Regions from separate parts of the Sedimentibacter sp. MB31-C6 genome, predicted to be linked through region 2. Evidence: riboswitches for the same ligand, from Rfam matches in the RefSeq annotation. Region 2 holds a riboswitch; the other holds the start of a gene.

Region 1 (12,928 bases), 1.3 Mb from region 2:
CTGTTAAAATTGTGGTTTCTTCGTTATTTATCTGAAGTGAAAAGTTTTCAAAAACCTTTCTCCTTCTGTTATAACCATAAGAAATATTATTGATTTCAATTTTATTTTTCATTGTTCACCTAAATATATTATTCTATCTGCAATTTGAATATTTTCAAGTTCATGGTCAACCATGATTATTGTTTTTCCTTCTTCTTTTAATTTTAACAGAAGATTCTTGATAATTTGTTTTCCTTCATCATCAATCCAAGACATTATTTCATCACATATAAGTATTGATGGATTAAGCATTAAAACTGACGCAATTGCAATAAGTTGCTGTTGGCCTCCTGATAAATTATTTGGATTGTCATATCTATATTGCTCCATGTTCATTATTTTCAATATTCTTTCAATACGTTTACCTATTTCTTCTCTATCGACACATAGATTTTCAGGGCCAAAGGCAAGTTCATCCTCAATCGTAGGTGAAAAAAGTTGTGTTGAAGGATTTTGAAATATAATTCCTATTTTTGTTACTGTATCAGCAATACTAAAATTTATAATATTTTCACCAAAAATTAATACTTCACCTGATAATTCCCCAGTATAAACTCTTGGAATCAATCCACAAATACAGTTGCATAAAGTACTTTTACCACATCCACTTTGCCCTATTATTGCAACTGTTTCACCAACCTTTATATTAAGATTTACATCCCTTAATATATATTCATCTACATTATTATATTTAAAGCTTAAATTCTTAACTTCAACTGCATTCATTATTTAACCTCTATTTCAGTAATCCATTTACACCTTCTATTGCTGAAAATGTCTGATACTACAATTGATTCATAAGGACCTCTCCCACCTATATCTCTGCTTCCAAGGTATTTACCATCTTCCATAAAAGCAATATAAACATTCTTATCCATTGAAATTTCTTCTGAAGAATAAGCAACTGAATATCCATCAACTGCTCTGATTATAATAACTTTGTCCTTAAAGTCAATATTATTTTCTTTAAGCAAATCCTTTAACTGAACCCCCGTATAAATATGAGTTTTAGGGTCTGAAGTTGAAGTATCAAGAACTGCTTCAAAATCTTCACTGTAGAACATTATCATGTCCTTGGTTAAAACTTTTTTTTCATCATCATATTTTAATATAATTTCTGCTTTTGATAAAATTTCTTTTTGTTTTTCAACATAAGTTCTATTTATATTTAATGAAATAAATATTATAATTATCAATGTAATTATTAACATAACAACTATTGTAACTCTTCTTTTCATTTTTCTTTAATGAAATACGGCACAACCATATCAGATTGAACACAGATTCCATGACCCCCTCCTTCAGAAGTTTCATGCATGCCATGATCAGGTACAATTATAATTGCTCCATCCCACACTTTACTTAAATTTAGCAAATATTGGTCGATTATTTTTATATATTCCATGGTTTCTTCTGAATATGGTCCATAGCTATGTCCTCTGTCATCAATTCCGTGAAAATGAACGAAAATCAAATCATAATTTTCATTTACAGCATTTAATGCACTTTTATACATTTCATCATCTGTATCTTTATCTTTGTTAATATCTATATGAAGTTCAGGTTCAATTTCAGTGTCTAATATTTTAATATCCCCTTCAAGTAAAAGCGAATTTTTATTGTTACTATTAGCGTATTCAAATATACTATCTACATTCATTTCTCTAACACTTCTGTCATGTACACCATTAATATTAGGAGTTTGTCCTGTAATAATTGCAGCATATCCTGCATTGGTAACAGGAGTATATACACTTAGTGCAGGATATTTAAAATATTTGCTTAAAAATGGAATGTCATTTTTTTCATTAAGTATCTTAAATTGATTAAATGAAAAACCATCTAAAAGCACTGTCATTACTTTTTTATCACTTTTTAAGTATTCTTTCGTTTCAAAATATGCATTGGTTATACTGTTGTATTTGTCTGTCAAATATATTCCTTCAATATTTTTTATATTTCTATTTTCATAAGTTACAAAAACCGATTTGTTTTTGTTAATATAAAAATCAGAAGATATTAAATTTACTTCTCCTGTTTTACTAATGACTATAGCATGAAAAAAATCCACATCAATTATTTCTTTTATCGATACTCTTCCCTCAGGAACAAAATCAACCATTAAATTTTCATTTTCATTAAATATGCTTATTCCTATTTCTTCTGAACTTGTTTCACTAACTTTTACACTACATCCAACTAGAAATATTAAAAATACTAAAAATAATTTTTTCATTTTATTCCTCTAATATATTCATTTTTTCCAAACCTTTAGCAATGCTATATGCAATAATCCCACCTACTATTCCTGACAAAGCTGCTACAGACAATATCAAAACAACCGTAACAAGTGGTAACCTAAAAAATAATATGTTGGAAATCAATGTTCCTGTAATATTTGCAACCGTACATCCCAAAATATAATGAAGAGAATTATATTTCTTATTTTTGGAAAATAAAAATACAATATCTACAGTTATTCCTGGTAATGTATAAGAAATAAGACTCATAACCCCGTGAGTTCCCATTGTTCCAGTTGCAATTACCAATATACCCTGAACAATACCTATTAAAGTACCTGTGCCTGTTTTTTTAACAATACCTGTACCAAGGACTACCCAAAACATATAAAAACCGCCGGCTATTGCTCCCCCTGGTATAAACAATGGTCCCGTTATTATATGAACTAATGGTACCACTATTGGTTTTGTTGCTATCCCAAGAGCTGATACTATTGCTATAATAATTAAATTGAATAATGTATAATTTTTTAGAAATTTATTTTCCATAAATGCCTCTATTGTAATATTATTTCATTTACATGCTTAATCCAGCGCTGACTGAAAGGATCTCTTCTGATAATAAGCTGAAAAGGGCCGTTTCCGCCTAATTTTTTTGTTTTTAACAGTTCATTATCTCTTTCAAAAGTTAAATAAGCATTTGATGGCTCAATAATTTCTTCAATGCTTAATATTACTCTGTATCCGTCATAAGCATTGAATGTTACCTTTTTATAATTTGATATATCTATATCCAAAGTTTCAAAAAGTTTAGTTAGTTCAATACCTTTATATGAAGTTTCGACAGGCTTTTCACCACTACTCCTTACAACCGCAGGAAATGTTACAGCTTCTTCATGTGAGTAAATAGTTTCAACATCAATTATTTCTTCATTTCCGTCAATATTTACAATTAATGATGCCTGTTCTAAAGAGCATCCTGTTATTATAAATATTAAGATTATAATAATAAAAAGTTTCTTTAACATATTAACCGCCTTTAATCAGTTGACTAAGGATTTACTTACAGCATCCTTTACTGAATTAATAAAACCTCGTGAAGAAGAAGTAGCACCACTCACAGCATCTAAATTTAAATTTTGTGATTCTAAAATTTTATATGAAATATAACGAAATACCTCTTCATAATAACCTGTTGTTTCTCTGTGATTTAATATTTTTATATTAGAAATTTTATTATTATTTATTACGACTTCTACATTCATAATTCCGCCAAACCCAATACCTGAACCTAAATAGATACCGTCCTTAATATTTTCAATAGTTGCTATGGCTTGTACATCTGTAACATCTATTAAAGGTAACAAAATATATGAACTTAAAATTATACAAATACAAAATATTATATAAATATTACTTTTAATTTTTTTATTTCCTATTTTAATCGAATAACCCTCATTATCTTTTACACAAGTATTTATACATTCTAGACAGTTAATGCATTCGGGAGAAATATTTTCTTCAACTTCAGATATTCTAAGCTGCTCAGAAACAGGACAATTTCTTAAGCAATAAGAACACGATTCACAATCATTCTTCTTTATCTTAAAAGGCCCAATGGAATATAGCAAACTTTGAAAAGCTCCAAAAAAACAAAAATACCTGCAGAATATCCTTCTTCCAAACAATGATATCAAAGCAATCAACAATAAAATTACAGTACCTAGTTGCAAATTAAATCCCGCAAATATATTTAGGTAAGCAATCCACGGTGAAATTGGGGAAATAATATTTCCCATTCCCAAAATACTTATAATCAATATTATTATTAATATTATATATTTTATAAATTCGGGCTTATGTGAAAACTTTATTTCCTCAAGTTTTATTTTACTGCCTAAGTATTTAAAAAAATCCTGTATTGCTCCAATAGGACAAATAAATCCACAAAAGAATCTTCCCAATAATAATGCAGTAATGGTTATTCCAAATGTTAATGCAATGCTTCTTGAAAAGCCCCGCCACCTGTAAGATAAATCAGTAAAGGCAGATTTCACTGCACTCCATCCACCATAAGGATTCATATCACCTATAGAAAAGAATCTAAAATCTATAATTTCATTTATATACATATAATAAATCAAACATGATATTATTACTGTAACAGTTGTAATTATTTGTATTATATTTCGTATTTTATATTTCATTCTTTTCAATCCTTAAAAGCGACCTCATTATTTCACTATTTCCTTTATATAAAATTACAGATTTGTCTTCATATATCAAATAACATTTCAACAAGTCTTCCAATGATAAATCTATTGTAGTTTCATCTGTTTTCACAGCAGTAAAGTTATCTACTTCATCCCATCTCATTCCTGCTGTTAGCAATACGTCTTCCAAAAGCATTCCTTCATTACCATATATAGACTTTGTTCTTACAACTTCGATTATTTTTTCAGGGAAAATCACTGCATCTTTTGTAGTTGAAAAATGCGTCATTTCTTTTACATTCATACCAAGCTTGAAATTGGGAGCAATATTCATTGGAGCATTGTCTCCTTCAACCTTTAGAAAATATCTTTGCCTTACCAATGATATTGTTTCATTTTTTATAAGACCGTCTACAGCACCCATAGTGAAAAAACCTTTTTCATCAACTTCGTCAAATTTTCTTAATATTTTCCCTACCTCTATTGACTTATCCTTAGCTCCATAGTATTCATAATAATATGGCTCAATATCTTCAGTTAATGGATTAAACATATGAACGCTATCTATATCCTTAGGAGATATTTCTTTATATAAATCAATATTGGAAACCATCTTTACCCAATATGGTCCAAGTTCCAAAGGAACAGATACTCTTACAGGCTTATCTTCATCTTTTATATCTTTGCCGTTGACTTTCCAGGTTAATATTATGTCATTTACTTCTAATTTTTCCTTGTCTATCATAGTATAATATCCATCTCTTCCGGTTATACCTATACCTTCATATTCACTTAAATCAATACCTTCCATATCCAAAACATGTCTAAGAGTAGGACCTGTTACACGTAATTTTGTTTCGGTTCCTGTTGTATTTATAAGTGTTGTATCCATTTCTATCTGCTCATATTCTTTTATTTCATCAGTATCTATACGAACAGACCCACCTTCCCAATTTATAGCAAAACTATTTATATCTTTTTGCCACATTTCCTGTGGTACTACATCCGGAACCTTCGGTAATTGTATACTATAATTCCAATATTGATAGTGTCCTATAGCAGCATTTACTGCGCTCACTACTGCCTGCGAACTTACTGTTGCTCCTGTAACTTGAACTATATCTTCAGGATTTTCCTTGTCAAGCACCACCATATTTAAATATTTATTCACAGGCAAATTTTTAAACCTATCCAAAAACCAGTTTTTTTCTATATGCTCTGCATAGTCCATAGATTCTTCGTGGTTTAAAATTTGTATTCCAATTAATTTATCTTTTTTGTTATCAATAGCAGCTAAAACTTCAATAGGACCATTATACCCCACACAGCTTACAACATATGCGCAAATTTCTCCATCTACTTCATAAGCCCTTTTTACTGCCGGAAAATACAAAGAGCCATATAAGTCATCCGCAATGTTTTTTATCAAAGTTACTTTTTTTGCTTGAGGATAAAATACTCTTACTTCCTTTTCCTCTTTAGAAGAATCATTCAATACAAAAAATAAAAAACCAACTACAATTAATATAATTGCGATAATATATCTATATCTATTCTTCATAATTTCACCTATTCTATAAGGATTACATCTATGTTTGAAACCCACTGAGGCTTATTCACATCTCCTGCCTCCTTTTGACCTACTACTAACTTATATGGAGCACCTTCATCTGTATTATATTCTTCGCCATCTTCTTCCCACGCTATAATCATTGGATACTTATTTTCAGGATTTGTTTCATCAATATACTCATTTTGTACTTGTTCTATTGTAAATTCCATTTTATAGCCATCCTCAGCAATTATAGATATTTTTGTTGCATCAGGCTTTATCAAGGCTACTTCATCTAATAAATTCCATAGCTTAATTCCTTTAAAATATGTATATCCTGTGGTGCCAAAACTATTCAATGAATAAAAATCAGCCTCAAAAATAATGTCAGTCATTGCTTTTAATTCATCTAGTGAAAGTGAAAGTTCATTTTCAACCAATCCTTCTATTTTTAATAGATTCTTTGTATTTTTTTCATCATCAATATTATTTGTTTGCTCTACTGATGAAGGTTCTTCTGTTATTGGTTCTTCTGTTATTAGTTCTTCTGTTGTTGGTTCTTCTGTTATTTGTTCTATATTATTATCCTCTTCGGATTCTATTTCTCCTTCAGTAGTTTTTTCATCAGGTTTTAGGGTTGCTGATTCTATTTTTTCATTATTATCAATATCTGAATTCTCATTTACACTTGTTGAACATCCAGCCAGTAACAGCAGTAAAGCCATTAATATAATCAATATTCTTTTCATAATCACCTCTTGAGTTCCTGCAAAAATATTACCGGGAAGCCCTTTAATAATTTCAGTCTAAACTGATTTTGCAACAGCAGTCTTTTTGCCCAGTGATTTTCAATATCACTAAAAAAGGTATCTGTTTTTACATCCTTCATTTCTGGTGCTTCATAATCACCTGTACCAACAACTATGCAATCAGTCCATTTTACCCACATAGATTTGCTTTCTTCAATAATAAGTCTCAATGGTCCATATGCATTGTTGTTAACATATCCAATACTTCCTTCATTGGGAACAAGAGGATAACCGTCCGCTGCATATGCAAGAATTATATCCTTAATTTGTCCCTGAGAATTTAGAACTCCATTTATCACCTGCTCATTACTTCTTAGTATTTGGTTGTAATTTTGCCCACTAAATACTCTTATGCTTGGAACATCTACATCATCCTTAAGTTCAACAACTTCATTTATTAAATCCCAAAGAACAATACCTTCCATTTCACGAATTCCATCGCCAGTATAAACATCTCTTATTGCATAATCTTTTAATGCTTCAATTTGTCTTAAAGTAAACGTTCTTGGTTCTTTTATCTGAGAGCCTGTTACACGAAGGACAGGCATGTCTAAGTAATCCTCATATATGCCTTGTTCGTGGTTCCATGCATTTTCGCCTACATCAGTTTGTGTACTTTCACCTTCACCTGTTCCCTGGGTTTCTGTTGCTATAGATTCTCCTTCACCTATAATTATTTCTTTTGCAAACTGTACCTGATTAGATCCGTTTGTATCATTATAATTTGTTTTACCGAATATTATTCGAATAGGTCCTCCATCATTTCCAATACCTGGATTGAATCCTTCATCATTTGGTCTCGTTACATAGGGGTATCCATTGAATCCATAAGCAACTAGCACTGGAAATTCTGTATAAAGAGGGTCTACATATTCACCCGGAAATGTTCCATCCCCTTTATCTAACGCACTTTTTTCATAATAGCCATATAATGAGTTATCCTTAATTTGCTTTATAGTCATTGGAGCAAAATTATAATTATCTGCTGCAATAAAACGCACTTTTGTATTTTCATCAATTTTTGGGCTTACCCCTGCTTTAAGAAGAATATCCCACAATGGAACACCCTTAAATGTATTGTAATACCAAAAATACTCGCTATTAGAAAGGCTATATTCTTTTGTTACATGAATATCCTCCATTGCTTCAATATCTTTGACATTATATCTCACTTCTTTTTCTAATGCATCACCGTGAATAATCAATTCATAATCAGTATATTTAGTATCGTCATAAGGAGCATAACTGTGCTCATAAATATTTTTAGCGTCTTTTTCTTCTATATAAATATATGCCACATTAGAAAATTCCTTGGCAGTATTTTCATCTTGATGATAAATTAACTTAAAACAGCCATTGTCGTTATGTTTTTCTTTAATATAACCATCTTCTGTATCCAAAAATACTAAGGGTACTTCATTAATGCCATAAGCGACTGTGTAATTTTCCGCCTCAGAAATAGGTACTGTAAGAATTTTTTGTCTTGATTTATCTTTAAAAGTAATGTTTCCTGCATTCTCCTTTGCTTTCACATAATTATCAATTAAATATTTGACATTTATCCCCTCGTATGAATTTTCCAATACTTTACCGTCAACTTTTTCACAGTATGTTTTCAAGGTTTGACCTTCTGTATCTTCTTCTATTTGTCTCAAAGAAACAGCTCTATAACCTTCAACTGCAGGTCCCTCAATTGTAAAAGTTGCTCCTGTAATAGCATCAATATTATAAGGCTCTCCATCTCTATCAATGTGCTTATAAGGTGATTCAGAAGTTACCTTCACTCTTTCGTCCCCTACAGTAACCTTTATTATTTTTTTACCCCATTTTGACATATTCATGTCATCAATATCAGTCTGTCCAAATAATAATTTCGGAAAATCCTTGTCTAAATCACTTTCAATTATATCTATATCAGTCCATGAAACGGGAGGAGAGAAAATGTTCTTAGGAAAATCAGCCATGACTGTAGTATATCTTGCAATCATAGGCATTACCACTTCCTTGCTTTCCAAAGTAAAATCACTGTAATAATATGAATTTTTTAGCTCATTGATAGTCTTTGTAAATTCAAAACCATCTGAGCAAGTAAACTTAACAGTATAATCTTTGTCCAATTTCAAATTATCACTAATAAGTTCAAAAAAATCATATCCCTTCGCTTTGATAATTTTATGAAATCCAAGGCTGTTATTAGTAGAGAAGGTTCTCTCTACCATCGTATATTTTACCCAGTCTTTTTCTGAAATTAAAACCTCTTCTTTGACTCCAGTGCCTGTGATTATTAGCTCTAGCTCTGCTGTTTTACCAAAGACAACAGCATTTGATATAAGCATACAAACAATTAGAAACCAAACCATAATTTTTCTGAACATAATAACCTCCTGATTTATAATAAATGAGCGAAAGAATCGCTCATTTATATTATTGTTATATTATTCTGAAAATAATGTATTAAATACTATCAATGCAGCTTCAGCTCTATTTACATTCTTTAAAGGTTCAAAGTTTTCTCCTGCAACTCCAACAAAAACATCCTGAGTTTCAAGATAAGCAACAGCATTCTCTGCCCATTCAGCTACATCATTTTTATCTATGTAATTTGATTTTTCCATAACAAATTTATCTACCTTAGTTTGTTCTACTAAACCTTTTGCAATTGCCGCCCTTGCAGCTACAACTGCTATTTCTTGCCTTGATATTACTTTTTCGGGCATAAACGTACCATCAGGGTTTCCTATAAATAATCCAGATTCAACAGCAGCTTGAACATAGGAAGATGACCATCTATCTTTATCTATATCGCTGAAAGCTCCTTCATAATCTTTAAGCTCATATCCTAAAGCTGCAACTATTATTTTACAGAACTGTTCTCTAGTAAATTCCTTTTCAGGTGCATAAAGTCCATCACCCATACCATCTATAATATCTCTATTAACAAGATCATAAATAGCTGTTTCTGCAAATTTAAATTCTTCCGTTATGTCAGTAAATATAATAGTTTCAGTTTCTTTTTCATCAGTTTCTTCAACTGTAACTTCCTCAGGTTCTTCTTCAACAACCTCTTCTAAATCTTCTTCTATGGTAATTTTATTAATCATTTTATAAACTGTATTAAATTCGCCTTCTTCTTTTAAATTTCTATACACAGTTATTTCTTCATTTTCAATTTCATCATTGTCAATTATTTCTCCATTTACTTCATAAGCTAAAACAAATTTCAATTTATCATTAAAAATATCCTGAAGTGGCTGTGGATCAATTTCATATCCATCAGATGCTGTAAATATTACGATTCCTTCTTCTGCAGTTACTCCTGCTTTATCTTTTAACAAATAAGCTAAGCTCACACCTTTAACTTGAGCTGTTTTTTCTCCTGACTTTGAATTGTAAATGTATTCCTGAGATATTTGAGCTTCCTCAGGCATTTCTTTCAAATCCTTTAAAGTTAAATTAAGTTCAGTTTTAACAAACTCTCCTCCAATAGCAACAGTATAAGCTTTTGTTTCAGTCGCAAATACTGTCAGTTGAAATATTATAACTGCAATCAATACAAATAGAATTACTCTAAATCTTTTTAACATACAATTCCTCCACTTATTATATTTATTTAACTTTAGTAAAACTAAATTTAAATCAAATAAAAAACAGCACTTTTGATGGAAATGTGCTGCTTTTTCTCAAGTTGTTCTCTTTTCTCCTTTCCATCAGGAGGCCCAACCGTTTCCAGTTAAACCCTATCGGCACAGCATCCATAAAAAATTCTTAGGCTATTGTGCTCGGAGTTTTATTATTTTATTGAAATTATATCATAAATTGGAAAAGGTGTAAAGTTACAAAAAAGTTTTCATAATGAAAAACTCCCTAAAATTGTATAAGATATTTCAGGGAATTTATGTATCAATTTAGTTATATTTAATGCGTTTTTTATATTTAATCTACTGAAACAAAATCTGGAACTTCTCCAGTAACAGCATATTCTCCAGCTATATGTCCATGTACTAAGGCATCGGGAATAGCATTAGATCCTAATCTGTTAGTTCCATGAACACCACCTGCTACTTCTCCAGCTGCATACAATCCTGGTATAATATTACCCCAAATATCCTGTACTTCTGTTTTTTCAGTAATAGTCAATCCTCCCATAGTATGATGTACTGATGGCCATTGAGGAATTGCATAATAAGGTCCGTTTTCAATCTTTAACATAACACCTTTATCAATAACCTTGCCAAAGTCAGGGTCTTCACCAGCTTCTATATATCCATTATGCGTATTTATTGTTTCAATTAAAGCTTCAGCTGTCATGTTTATAGTGTTATCTTGATATTTGTGAGCATTTATCATTTCTACCAATTCTTCCAAAGTATCTGCTTTAAATATACGGTCTGCATCAATACCATTTTCTAACTGTGTATCAGCAATAAATCCTGCTTTTTCAACTATATCCTGTCCAAAAATCGAGAAGGTTGGGAATCCATCGCTTTCTTGAGCTGCTCTTGAACAAACGTCACGTCTTTCACCTTCATTTACATAACGGTTTCCATTTACATCAACATAAACAATACCAGAACTCGGTCCACTAAAAGGAATAACTGCTGTTGCATCTAAAACACCATTATTTGGATTTGCGAATGGATAAAGTTGAATATATGACATTTGCATAGTATTAGCTCCAATTTCTTGAGCCATTATTAATCCTTCGCCAGTTGCCCCTACATGATTTGTAGTAGGTAAGTCGGCTGTAAGTGCAGGTACATGTTTTGAACGCATTTCTACATTTCCACTAAATCCACCTGTCGTTATAATAAGACCCTTTTCAGCCTTTATGTTCTTAATACCATCTTCTGTTTCAACTCTAATGCCTACAACTCTTTGTTCTCCTTCTATTTCACGATATATTTGAGTCATTTTAGTATTTAACATTACTGTAGTATCCGTTTCATCAATCATTTTCTTTTGAACAGTAACAATATCTGCACCTACTCCATTAATTGTCGTATATGTACGATATCCATAATGTCCACCTGGACGTGTAATAGATTCACGTACTTCAAGTCCATTATCTAATAATATATCTAACATAACAGGAGATCCATAGACAAGATTTTTAACTAACTTCTCATCTCCCATATAGTCTCCACCTACGATAGTATCTTCAATATGTTTTTCAGCAGTATCGGGTTCAATTTCTAACTGAGTATATAATGAATCTGCAATTTTACTAGTATAAGATGCATAAACTCCACCGTTAATTTGTGAATTTCCACCTAATACTGGCATTTTATCTATAAGAAGAGTATTTGCTCCTTGAGTAGATGAACTGTAAGCAGCTGATAGTCCAGCAAATCCCCCGCCAACTACTACTACATCATAAGTTAGGTCCCAATTTTCTGGAAGATTCTTGGTTCCCATTGGTGGTCTAGCATCATTTATAACATCTGCTTCACTAGCAACTTCTGCTATATCAAATTCACTAATAACTCCACCTGCTTGTTCAATTGCTTTAGAAACTGCTTCTATTATAGCGTTACTTGATATAGTTGCACCTGAGATAGTATCTACACCTATACTTTGTTTTTCAACAATTTTGATTGGCATATCTTTTATTGCAGCATCAGAAACACCTTGTGTTTCATTATGAGAAACAATCTCAATATTATCAATTGAAGTTTCACTTAATGTAACCTTCACCTGCATTGGATTCATACCAACTACATCGATAATATATTCACCTTTCTTCATCGGAGTAATATTTACCTCTTGCTCATTAACTGTTGAAGTATCATCTGTTTTTGTTGTACAAGCAGTTATGGAAAACAACATGCACATTACAAGAAGTAGTGATACAATCTTAATTGATTTTTTCATTTTTACTTCCTCCTTTTGAGTCACAAAATCACTTTGCATTTAAATCCATCAGTACCCTTTATAGTAAATATTTAACAGATACTAATTGTTTAAATTTTAACATAAATTTCTATGCTTGTCAAACATTAAACATTTTTGAAATGACGATTAAAAAACCTCTTTATATTACATAGTTTAAGATTTATAAGCAATAGGCATATTCAT
Region 2 (12,928 bases):
GAAAGCCTATGCAGGCTATAGCTCGTCAGTCAGCTAAAGCTTTAAATGATGGGAATGTAAAAATTACAGTGGTGGATCCTGTAATGGTAGGTGGAGCAGTAAATCCATTGCTTAAAAATTCTAAGTGGGTTCCTATTGTACCAACTACTGATGGGGCATTTGGAATGGCTATGATTCAATATATAATTGATAACAAAAAGTATGATGAAAAATATTTAAGCTCACCTAATTTAGAGGCAGCTAAGGAAAAAGGCTACAATTCATGGAGTAATGCATCACACTTAGTTATTGTTGATGAATCTCATAAGAATTACGGAAAAATGTTAAGAGCCGAAGATGTTGGGTTCATAGTTCCTGAAGATGAAAAAGAACCTTTCATGACAATTGACAAAGCTACAGGAGATGCAAAATTTATAAAAGATGTTAAAGAAGCAGATATTCATTTTGTGGGAGCAGTAAAAGGAATCAAAGTGAAAACAGCATTTGTAATATTAAAAGAAACTGCTGATGAACACACCTTAGATGAATATGCAGCAGATTGTGGAATAGATAAAAATACTATTATTGAAATAGCCGATGATTTTACTTCTCACGGAATGAAATCATCTGTTGATACATTAGGCGGTACAGCTACATCTAACGGATTAGATTTAGCTTTTATTGTGAATGTATTATCAACATTTGTAGGAAGCATGAATAAAAAAGGTGGTATTTTCCCAAGAAGATACTCATACAAGGGTTTAACAGATGGTGCCCGTTACAAACTTAGCACAATTGAAGGAAAACCTGCTAATAAAGCTTTGTCTTTGAGCAGGGCTGGAGTTAGCTACGAAAGTACTGATGAATACAAGTTAAAAGTTGCTAAAGGAGACAATCCATATCCAAGCAGATTGCCTTGGCATCCTGTTGGTTCAGGCTCTGACAATCAGATGATATTCTCTATGATTAATAAATATCCTTACAGTGTTAAAATATTTATGAACTGGATGGCAAATCCTTTATTGGCTCTTCCAGCAGCAGCAAGAAAAGAAGTAATAGAAACATTAAAGAGTCCTGAAACAGTTCCATTATTTATTTCAGTGGATTGTTACATGGGTGAAACAACTGCTTTGGCAGACTACATAGTTCCTGATACAACACCTTATGAAAGCTGGGGACTAGCAAACGTAGAAGGTAACTTCTCAGGTAAAGCAACAACCTTAAGATGGCCTGTTGTTGAGCCTGCATCAATGAAGTTAGATGATGGCAGACATGCTTCATATGAAGTATTCTTGGTAGACGTTGCTAAAGCTATAGGAGTGCCAGGATTTGGAAAAGATGCAATCACTGATGTAGATGGCAATAAATATGACTTTAACGATGCTCATGAGTTCTATTTAAAAGGTGTTGCAAATTTGGCATATGATGGTGAAGCTGTTGATGATATTTCTGATGAAGAAATAGAAATGCAGGATTTAGAAACTGCAACAAGTAATTGGAAAGATGCTTTAGGCTCTGAAGAAGAGTGGAAAAAAGTTATGAATCTTCTTTCTAGAGGCGGTAGATTTGAAGACCATGGCGCAGGCTTTGATGGGGATAACAGAGTATTTGCAAATACTAAGTGCTTCTCTTTGTATAACGAAAAGTTGGCAACAAGCTACAATTCTATAACTGGTGAAAAGTTTGCTTACGGTACTCCTGCTTGGAATCCACAAAGATTCTTTAATGGAGAATTGGTAAGTGATGTGTTTGCTAAAGAAGAGTGGCCATTTAAAGCAGCAAACTATAAACCAAAATTCAGAAGTGTAAGTATGCTTGCAAACAGCAGCAGCTTAAAAGATATTAATTTAGGCAACAAAGTAGAAATGAATTCAGAAGATGCAAAAGCTTTAGGAATTTCTACTGGCGATAAAGTAAAAGTTACCCCTGCTACAGGTGGAGAATTTGAAGGAACAGCACTTGTAAGAGAAGGTATTGCAAAAGGAACAATTGGCGTGGCTTATGGTTACGGACATTGGGAATATGGAGCTAAATCCTTTACAATCGAAGGTAAAGAACAGTCAGATGCAGAAAGAGGACATGGATTCCATTTAATCGGTATAACTGACCCAAGTATAGAAGGAATTTTCGGTTTCAGTGAGGTTTCTACAGGAGGACCATCAAGAAATGGTGGAGCTTACAAAGTAGAAAAGCTTTAAGAAAGTCAATCCATTCCGATTATTATAATCGGAATGGACAATCTAAGTATGGAAAGAGGTAAATATGGACCAATTAACAATATGCAAACAAAGAAAAAAAATATATGAACTTCTTTCATATTGTTTACTTAATGTTCCTACAGATTCTCTTCTTCAAGTAATGAAAGAGGGACAAGAAGTATTAAAAGAGTTGATTGAGGACAGCAGCAATGAATTTTCAATTGAGTTGTCTGATATAGAAAAATATGAACAAGAATACTATGACAGGTTTTTTGTTCCCACTTCTTCATCATTTATACCACCCTATGAATCTGCCATAAGAAACAGATCTAAGAGTGGTAAGAAAATTAAGTTTGGGAAATTGGAAACAAAAGAAACCTTCCATGTGAAAGCATGCTATGAAATGGTGTCTTTTAATTTTCATAAGCTTAATATGTTCAAGTCTTTGCAGGATATACCATTTCCTGATCATATAGCATATGAAATGTCATTTATGACTTTTCTTGTTTCTGAAGAAGAAAGCTCGTTGGAAAAGGGCGAAGAAAAAAATGCACTAAGATGGCAAAATCTTGAGAGACAGTTTTTAAGTGAACATTTAAGCAAGTGGGTTGAAGATTATGCAAGATTGTCAGAAGAAAAGAACAAAGGCCTTTACAGTTATTGGCTTAATCTTTGTGCTGCATGGATAAAAGAAGATATTTTAGTATTAGAGCCAGAAAAGGAGTGATTTAATTGCCAGAAAATAAAAAGCGTTACGGTATGGTTATAGATTTGAGAAAATGTGTCGGCTGCCATGCTTGCACTGTTGCATGCAAGATGGAAAATGACGTGCCCCAAAACTGTTTTAATACATGGGTGGAAGAATGGGATCATGGCAGTTACCCAAATGTATCAAAAGTAAAATTGCCTAAAATGTGCAATCATTGTGTTGATGCACCTTGCCTTGAAGTATGTCCTGTTGAAGCGACATTTGCTTTGGAAGGCGGAAGTGTTGTTGTAGATGAAGAAAAATGTATAGGCTGCGGAGCATGTCTTGTAGCATGTCCTTATGAAGCAAGATACATGAAGCCGGATCAAAAGGCGGGAAAATGTACTTTCTGTGTAGGAAGAGCTGAATCAGGCTTGATGCCTGCATGTGTAAGCACTTGTATTTCTCATGCCAGGTACTTCGGTGATTTGAATGATCCCGAAAGTGATGTGGCAAAATTAATCAAAGAAAATGAAGTTCATGGGTTAAAAGAAGACTTAGGATTAGACTTAAGCGTAGTATATATAGGATTAAATGAAATAGGAACTGAACCTGCCGATAGATTTAAAGGCGGTAAAGAATAAAGATATTTAAGAGGAGTAATGTCTTTGGCAGAACTCCTCACCTTCAATTGAAAATAAGCAATCGTAAAGATTATTTATATATAGTAATTTTTATAAATTGACATTAAACTAACATTATCCAGTAAAACATTTAATAATAAAGTTATAGAGCGATGTACTAACTTAAAGGAGAGGATATTATTGAAAATCGGCACATCAGAATTAGTGGTAATTTTCGTAGTGGCATTGTTGGTGCTTGGACCGGACAAGGTTCCAAAGTATGCAAAAAAGGCTGGGAAATTCCTGAGTTCGATTAAGGTTTATGCTGACAAGCTGTCAGAAGATATTAATGAGAGTGTTGTAGAACCGATGGAAGAAATTAAAAAGCCCCTTAAAAAAGCCGTTGAACCATTGAAAAAAATTTCGAATGATGCTAATAAACCTATCAAGGATATTAAAAAATCCGTAAATGATATTGGAAAACTTCAAAAGAAGGAAGAAAATGTTATTTCGGTAGCTGAAGAATTAAAAGAAAATACTTCAGCGGTTATCACGGAAACACAAGAAAGTTTATCGCAAGAAACAGAAATTGTTCAAGAAAATTAATTATACCAGGAGGATATTATGTTTGGAAAAATTGGAACACAGGAATTATTAGTAATATTTGCTATTGTTTTAGTAATATTTGGACCAAAGCAGTTACCTAAGTTAGGAAAAACTTTCGGAAAAACTATTAAAGGTTTTAAAGATGGTATAGATGATGGTAATGAAGAGGATTCAAATACAGAAGAAAACTAATATTGGAGAATGAACCGTGAGTAAAAGAGCTGTTAAGAAAAAAGATAAAAAGCCCAGTGGCGAAATGGGTATAATTGAGCATCTAAGTGAATTAAGAAAAAGAATATTTGTCATTGTTATTGTCTTTTTAACCGTAGCAGTTGTTGGTTTTAATTTTTGTGATGATTTAGTGGCGCTGCTTGTAGATAAAGCAAAAGAAATCGGTTATCAAATGGTTTATATTGCACCGGGTGAATTGTTTTCACAATACATTAGATTGGCAATAGTTGGCGGCCTTGTTTTATCATCGCCAGTTATTTTGTTTGAAGTTTGGCTTTTTGTAAAACCTGCTCTTATGAAAAAAGAAAAAACGACTATGTTTTTGTCACTTTTAGCAGGCTTGATTTGCTTTTTGTTAGGTACATTATTTGCTTATTTCGTTGTAGTGCCGGTTACATTGACATTTTTCATTAGTGTAGATCAAAATCATTCTATTCAACCAACTATAACAATACAGAATTTTGTAAGCTTTGTATTGACTACTCTTATTACATTTGGAGCTATTTTTGAGATGCCGGTTGTTACAATTCTGTTAAGTGAATTGGGATTGTTAAAAACTGAATGGCTTATTAAGAGCCGCAAGGCAGTAATTGTTGTTATATTTATAATTGGTGCAATTATTACACCGCCTGATATTATTTCACAAATATTAGTTGCATTACCAATGATTTTGTTATTTGAAATCAGTGTATTAATTAGCAGAGTTATAAGAAAAAGAAAGAGAGATAATGAAGATGATGAAGATTAACGGATTCCCTTCGTTCAAGGAAGGACTTTACTAGGTAGAAAAAGCATAATTTAAACAACATAAAAAGGCAAGAATGAGATAAACAGTCTGTCCATTCTAGCCTTTGAACATAAGGATGTGAATATATGGCTGGAATTATGGATGTAGTTGGAATAATAAATAATTTAGATTATAGGCCAAAGTACGAGCGAGTAAAGTGCATAAAGAACATTTCTCCTAAGGCAAGCTGCAATATATGTGAAGAGGTTTGCAGTAAAAAGGCTGTAAAAATTAATAAAAAGGGAATAACCATAAGTGAAAGCTGTAACTTTTGCAATGAATGTGTTTCTCATTGTCCGACTAATGCATTAGTAGATACAGGCAGAAAGTTTATGGGAGCAGATAAAAAAATTTATTTGCTATGCAACAAGCATAAGCTTAATGAGAACATAAACAATAATTCACGAATTGAGTGCTTGAATTTTTTAAGCACTAAAATTTTATTAAATATATATAATAACGGCTTCAGAGAGATTCATACAAATTTAAATAAATGCGATAATTGTCAAAGAAGCCATAATCTGCAAATAGAATTAGATAGAACAAACATAATACTCAATAATTTAAACTTACCACCTATGTCAGTGCATAATGAAGATGTGGAAAATTTAGTTGAATATGTTAAGGAAGCAGAAAAGATAAAAAAGGATACTCCGATTGACAGAAGAAGCTTCTTTAAACATATGGCAAAGGATTTATTCGGTAAAACATATGAAATAGCACCACCTGCCATTAGGGTTCAGTTCTGGCGCTCGACAGGACAAATCCTACAAAAATGGCAGCAAAACAATGAAAACAAATTATCTGTTTATTTAGTTGATATAGATAAGGACAGATGCATTCAGTGCAAAGCATGCATGAAAATGTGCACCCATAATGTTTGGGAGGAAAACAACGATACAATTGTATTCAGAACATATTTATGTACCGGTTGCAATTTATGCAAAGATATTTGTCCAACAAAAGCAATTGACATAAGAGAAAATTTTGAAATAATAAATGAAACAATCTTTTTCAATACAAAAAAGGAATGTATATCTTGCAAAAAAGAATTCTTTGCATCTATTACAGAAACCGACGTTTGTCCGACTTGTACATGGAAGAACACAAAAAAATAATTGTCATCCTGAGCATAGCGAAGGATCTAATCTATTAACATATGAGATTCTTCACCTTTGGTTCAGAATGACAAGAACTATGCACCTAAAATGAAGTCTATTTACAATTTAATACTCCGAGTTTTACGAGCTAAGGGAAACTATGCTTGTATAACCTGGGTTTAAACCCCACAGGGTAGTCAGAGAAATCTGCTGTCCCCACGTTTGGAAAGGAGATGCATTAGGCTTATTAAGCTTACATTGGCATATTCCTGTGTAAGCTTTTTGTATGCCCTAACCCCATTTCTCAGAGTCCTTTTTCTGAGAAATGGATGGTAGGTCAACCGCACAGAATGCCAAATTTGTGCGACGCAAGGAGCAAACAAATTTGTTGCATTCCCCTGCGTATGTACCTTATAAAGTGACTTGAAATGGAGTAAGCATGAACGATATTTTAAAAAAATATAAATATGGAATAATGGTGATTACAATAATATTTTTATGTGTAATTTCCTTAACATTAGGGAAATTTCCAATTACCTACAATGATATATATGAAATTATGTCAGTAAGTTTTTTCGGAAAAGACTATGCAATAAATTCTGCAATGGAAACAGTTTTGTTTGATGTAAGGCTACCACGTATTTTAGCAGCAGTAATAATAGGAGGTTCTCTATCTGTTTCAGGAGCAGCATATCAAGGTATATTTAACAATCCGTTGGTATCACCGGATATATTGGGAGCCACTGCAGGTGCATCTTTAGGTGCTGCCATAGGAATTATATTTTCATGGAGTATAATAGGGATACAAATAAATTCGTTTATAACAGGTATTTTGGCTGTGGCTGTAACATGGTTTGTAAGCACTAAAGTAAGACAAAATAATCAAGTGCTTGTATTGGTACTTTCAGGAATGCTTGTTGGAACAATTTTCAATTCTTTTGTATCTCTTATAAAATATATAGCAGACCCTTATAATAAATTGCCTGCAATTAATTTCTGGCTGCTTGGGAGCTTGACGGCAATAGATATGGAAGATATTTTAATTTTATTAACTATAAATTTATTATCTTTAATTCCTTTATATTTTATGAGATGGAATCTCAATGTTTTATCCTTTGGAGATGAAGAAGCGCAAACATTAGGAATTGATACCAATAAAATAAGACTAATAATAGTATTGTTCTCAACACTGCTCACTGCATCCTCGGTAGCTGTTTGCGGTACAATAGGTTGGATAGGATTGGTTATACCGCATTTGGCGAGAAATATAGCAGGACCTAATTACAAAGTATTATTGCCTTCTTCATTTTTCATGGGCGGAGCATTTTTGTTAATAGTTGATACAATATCACGTACCATATTTTCTATAGAGTTTCCCATAGGGATAATTACATCACTTATAGGTGCACCCTTTTATCTATGGCTATTGGCACGATCAAGGAGAGGTTGGAAATGAGATTAAATGTAGAAAATTTAACTTTTAGGTATAATTTAGAAAAGACAGTATTTGAAAATATTTCATTTTCTTTGGGTGAAGGGGAGTGCTTATTTTTGTTAGGGCCTAACGGGATAGGAAAAACAACATTATTCAAGGTGTTATTAGGAATATTGAAAGCTGACAAAGGAAATATTACATTAGGAAATAAAAATATTTCTGGTTGGACAAGGAAGAAGATTGCCAAATTTATCGGATATGTTCCGCAGCACCACAACCCTCCCTTTTCATATACAGTTTTGGAGGTTGTTTTAATGGGAAGGACACCCCACTTAAACAGATTTGATATGCCATCTAAAAGCGATGAAGAAATTGCTTTAAAAGCAATAGAAAGCATAGGACTTAGTCATTTGGCAAGCAAAAGCTATACTAATATAAGCGGAGGTGAAAGACAGCTTGTGCTAATTGCAAGAGCACTGACACAACAACCCAAAATACTAATTATGGATGAGCCAACATCTAATTTAGATTACGGTAATCAGTTCAAGGTTATGAATCATTTACAAACACTTTCAAAGATGGGCATAGGTGTTATAATTTCTACCCATATGCCTGATCATGCAATTCGATACGGAACCAAGGCAGCGCTTATGAAGGGTGGTATTATTCATTCGACAGGTGACCCTAATGAAGTTATTAATAAACAAAACATCAAAGAATTGTATAATATTGATTCTGAATTAATTAACGTACAGGTTAGTGACGAAAATAAATTTAAAGTATGTATTCCTTATTAATCGCATAAGATGGAGGCTAAAATGAAAAAGAAAATATTATTATTAATTATATTATTAATTACTGCTTTATTGTTAGTAGTTGGATGCAACAAGAAAGAAGAAGTTAAAGAAACAGAAAATAGAACTGTTGTTGATATGGCAGGAAGAAGTGTAGAAATACCTGCAAATGTTGAAAAAATTTATGCAACAGGTACATTAGGAACAATTTTGATACAGACATTGGCACCGGAGAGCATTGCAGGATTAAACAGCGAAATGTCAGAAATGGAATTAAAGTATTTAGGAGATACAAACAAGGCTACTCCTGTGTTGGGCTCTTGGAAAGGAACTCAGTATAATGGCAATATTGAAGAGTTTTTAATGGTAAAACCTGATGTAATAATTAACATGGGAGATGTTTCAGAAGCTTATATATCTGATACAGAAGAAATTGAAAAACAAACAGGCATACCAGTATTAATGGTAGATGGAAGTATTGATAAAACAGCTGAAGCATATACCTTTCTTGGAGAAATATTGAATAAGGAAGATAGAGCAAAGAAACTATCAGATTATTTCACTAAAACAATGAGTAATGTAAAGGGAGTTATTAACAATATCCCCGAAGAAAAAAGAGTAAAAGTATATTATGCAATGGGGCCTAAAGGTCTTGAAACTGAACTTAGAGGGACTATTAATTCTGAAATAATTGAAATTGCAGGTGGTTTAAATGTTGCCAGCAGTAACTGGAAGTCAGAATCAAGAAGAATTCAGGTTTCATTGGAGCAAGTAATTCTTGAAAACCCTGATGTGGTTATTATTAGTATCGATGGCGACAGTAATCATCAAGTTTATAAGGATATAACAAATAGTAGTAGCTGGGGTGTTATTAATGCTGTTAATGATGGAAAAGTTTATGAAATACCCGGTATTCCATATGATTGGATAAATAGACCGCCTTCTGTAAACAGAATTATAGGAATTAAATGGCTTGCTAATATACTTTATCCTGATAAATATGAAATTGATGTTAAGCAGGAAATTAAAGATTTCTTTGAATTGTACTATTTATATGATATTACAGATGAGGAAATAGAAGAAATATTGGTCAATAGCAAGGTAAATTAAAGCGAGGTGGGGAAATGTCTTATAATGTTACAGGTATATTATTAGCAGGTGGTAAAAGTTCTCGTATGGGAAAGGACAAGGCTCTCATTAAGTACGGAGATGAGACATTTATGTCAAATTCTCTCAAGAAGCTTAACAAACTATTTGATGAGGTAATTGTTGTAGCAGATAATGTTGAAAAATATCATATAGAGAATGTGAAAATTATAAAAGACATTTATCCGGGAATGGGACCTATGGGTGGAATTCATGCAGCTCTTAAGGCAGCAAAAAATGACTGGTTATTTGTAATACCTTGTGACATGCCAATGTGGGAAGTTTTTTTAGTAGAGGAAATGTTAAAGCATCGATTAGACAATGATATTGTAGTTCCTTTAATAAATGACCATATGGAGCCATTATTTGCCCTATATAAGAAAACTTGCATACCGGGTATTGAACAATGTTTAAACAACAATATAATAAAGGTAATAGAGTTATATTCCTTAGTTAAAACAAATTATTTGGACTTAGAAAAATTATATCATGAGTTTAATCAATGCACTAAAAGTTTTTTCAATATTAATACTCCTGAAGACTTATACAATATGGTTAAAATTAACGGTCTTAAAACAAATGTTGAAATAGAACAGGCACTTAAGCTACTTCTATCTAAAACAAAAGTTACAAATAAAACTGAAATAATCCATATAAACAATTCATTAGGGAGAGTACTGTCTGAAAACATATATGCTCCGCAAAATTTGCCTGAATCACAGCGTTCATCTGTGGACGGGTATATTATATGTGATGAAGATATAAATGATGTTATGCTAAATGGATTTTTGAAATTAGCTGTTACAGATAAGGTGCCAGCAGGTTCCATACCGGTGAATTCTTTATCAAGGGGCAATTCACAAAGTGTTATGACAGGAGCAGTATTGCCTTTAAATTCTGCCGGTGTAATAATGCATGAACATGTGGAAAGAGAAAATTCATCTATAATTGTAAGAGGAAATATAAAAAAAGGGCAAAATATAATTGAAGCCGGCAGTGATGTAAAGAAGGGCGATATAGTTGCTTCAAAAGGAGAAATAATAAGCCCTGAATTGCTAAGTATTCTATCGTTTAACGGAATTTCTTTTATCCCAGTTTATTGGGTTATTAAAGCTTCCATTATCAGTACCGGTTCAGAGTTAATTTTGCCGGGTGAAAAATACAATACAGCTAAAACATATAACAGTAACATGTATTTTGCAGACAGTATACTGAAAAATTTAGGTGTTGAAACTGTTATGGGAGGAATCGCACCTGACAATGCAGCAAAACTTTCTGAAAAGCTTTCAGAGGCTATGAAAGAGTCCGATATAGTAATAAGTTTCGGAGGAGCATTTTCTGGAGAATATGATTTGATAGAGCAAAGTCTTTTGATGCTGGGAGCCAAAATTTTATTTTCAGGGATTGCTGTAAAACCTGGAAAATCATTTATAGCTGCCAAAAAGGATGAAAAATTGTTCTTATGTTTATCAGGTAGTCCCGGCTCAGCATTTAACAACGTACACTTAGTTGTAAAGCCTGTAATAAAGAAGCTTATGGGAATAAGTAATTTCATGCCTGCTAAATTAGAAATAAAAATTCCTGATGATTATGCAAACAAAAAGTCTTACAGAAGAATTTTGCAAGGAAGACTGCATTTGGAAAAAGGAGAATTGCAATTTAAAATTTTTGAAGGAAAAAGTATTTTTGATGTATTGAAAAAAACAAATATATTAATTGATCTACCATCAAAGGCTTATTTTAAAGCTGATGATTTAATAAATGTATATTATATTGAGGAGGACTAAATGAGTAAAGTAGTAATATCTGTTGTTGCTAAATCTGGTTCCGGAAAAACAACACTGTTAGAAAAGGTAATAAGGATTTTAAAGGAAAAGAATATTAAATTAGCTGTTATAAAGCATGATGCCCATAGCTTTGAAATGGATAAACCGGGCAAGGATACCTGGAGACATGCACAGGCAGGAGCAGATATAATAGCAATTTCTTCTCCTGAAAAATTTGCAATGATTGAAAAAAGAGAAAAAGAATTAACCTTAGATGAAATTGTTGATAGAATTGAAGGCGTGGATTTAATAATTACAGAAGGCTTTAAAAGACAAAATAAGCCAAAAATAGAAGTTTTCCGCTCAACAGCCCATAGCACTCTATTATGTGAACCGAACGAATTAATTGCAATTGCCAGCGACATCTCCTGGGACATAGGTATTCCATGCTACCATATAGATGACGCAGAAGGAATTGCAAATGAAATAATTAATTTTATGGAAAAACAGAAATAAAAAAATTAGTTCAGTACCAGGGAAAGCTTCGAGAAAATTTAATGAAGATATTATAAATTTCGATAAACAACATTAACTTAAACATAATAGCAATCTCAATTAATTATTATTTAATTGAGATTGCTTATTTTGTTATGTATATAAAATTGTAATGTAAATTTATTTAATAAACAAATTCCACTGTTACAAACGCCTCTGTCTGTATATTTCCTGGTACAATTGGAGTTGAAACAAATTCACGTTGAAATGGTTGTGGAGGTAAAGAACTGGTTTCAATAATATTAATAGGTATTGGTTCTGCTTTAATTCCTAAATTATTTAATATTGACTTAGCTTTTTGAATAGCATTTTTTATAGCCAGATTTAGTGCTTGTTGATAATAAAAGTCGCTATTAGAAACATCAAATGAAATAAGGTCAACAATGTTGGCTCCTGAATTTACAGATGCATCAATAATATTTCCAACTTGATTTAAATTACTAGTTTTTATTTCAAGAACATTTCTAACAGAATAACCTCTGTCTATTTGCCTTCCTTCGTCATAGTCATAAATTTTATTAATTGTATATTGAAAAGTTTTAACATCTGTGACACCAATTTGTTGAAGAACCTGTAGTATTCTTTGTACTATTTGAGCATTTTCAGATTGGATTTCAACTAGGTTTTCACCTGTTGTTTGTACACCTAGACGAATAATCGCAATATTAGGTGCAGTAGTAACTTTACCATGTCCTGTTAAAGTCATGGTTTTACCATTATGAGTGTTATGTACATCAGAAAAAGCTTTAGTCATTTAATGAACCACCTTCCTTAAATAATTAATTATTTATACCATTATATGTAATAATCTTAATACTGTAACTTATGACTAAAATATATATTAATTTTGTTATACTAGTGGAAATGTAAAAATATTATGGTAAAATAAGGCTTTGTAATGTAGTGTAAAATAAACCTTCTTTAAAATAGACAGAAAAACTTTTAATGATCTTTTAATAAATCATTAATAACAAAATAAGGTAAAAATAGTATGATTTAATGCAATATGGTGTGTTTTAT

The links. Region 2 has a riboswitch for molybdenum cofactor ahead of U8307_RS01350 (FecCD family ABC transporter permease). Riboswitches for the same ligand answer to the same signal wherever they lie in the genome.
Region 1: linked by a shared signal. The riboswitch ahead of U8307_RS07630 (S-layer homology domain-containing protein) and the one ahead of U8307_RS01350 (FecCD family ABC transporter permease) in region 2 are both predicted to bind molybdenum cofactor.

What each region holds. Positions count from the first base shown of each region.
Region 1 is NZ_CP142396.1:1,594,703-1,607,630, reverse strand. It holds gene U8307_RS07680 (energy-coupling factor ABC transporter ATP-binding protein) at 1-112, opposite strand, end outside; gene U8307_RS07675 (ABC transporter ATP-binding protein) at 109-765, opposite strand; gene U8307_RS07670 (molybdopterin-dependent oxidoreductase) at 765-1,277, opposite strand; gene U8307_RS07665 (alkaline phosphatase family protein) at 1,274-2,275, opposite strand; gene U8307_RS07660 (ECF transporter S component) at 2,277-2,828, opposite strand; gene U8307_RS07655 (hypothetical protein) at 2,837-3,307, opposite strand; gene U8307_RS07650 (4Fe-4S binding protein) at 3,323-4,486, opposite strand; gene U8307_RS07645 (FMN-binding protein) at 4,476-6,053, opposite strand; gene U8307_RS07640 (molybdopterin-dependent oxidoreductase) at 6,062-6,793, opposite strand; gene U8307_RS07635 (hypothetical protein) at 6,796-9,228, opposite strand; gene U8307_RS07630 (S-layer homology domain-containing protein) at 9,289-10,437, opposite strand; molybdenum cofactor riboswitch at 10,535-10,650, opposite strand; gene U8307_RS07625 (flavocytochrome c) at 10,787-12,724, opposite strand.
Region 2 is NZ_CP142396.1:263,462-276,389, reverse strand. It holds gene U8307_RS01385 (molybdopterin dinucleotide binding domain-containing protein) at 1-2,177, shown strand, start outside; gene U8307_RS01380 (TorD/DmsD family molecular chaperone) at 2,242-2,904, shown strand; gene U8307_RS01375 (4Fe-4S dicluster domain-containing protein) at 2,910-3,509, shown strand; gene U8307_RS01370 (twin-arginine translocase TatA/TatE family subunit) at 3,690-4,094, shown strand; gene U8307_RS01365 (Sec-independent protein translocase subunit TatA/TatB) at 4,113-4,286, shown strand; gene tatC (twin-arginine translocase subunit TatC) at 4,303-5,073, shown strand; gene U8307_RS01355 (4Fe-4S binding protein) at 5,199-6,230, shown strand; molybdenum cofactor riboswitch at 6,333-6,461, shown strand; gene U8307_RS01350 (FecCD family ABC transporter permease) at 6,652-7,668, shown strand; gene U8307_RS01345 (ABC transporter ATP-binding protein) at 7,665-8,444, shown strand; gene U8307_RS01340 (ABC transporter substrate-binding protein) at 8,466-9,551, shown strand; gene U8307_RS01335 (NTP transferase domain-containing protein) at 9,566-11,374, shown strand; gene mobB (molybdopterin-guanine dinucleotide biosynthesis protein B) at 11,375-11,869, shown strand; gene U8307_RS01325 (SIMPL domain-containing protein) at 12,033-12,662, opposite strand.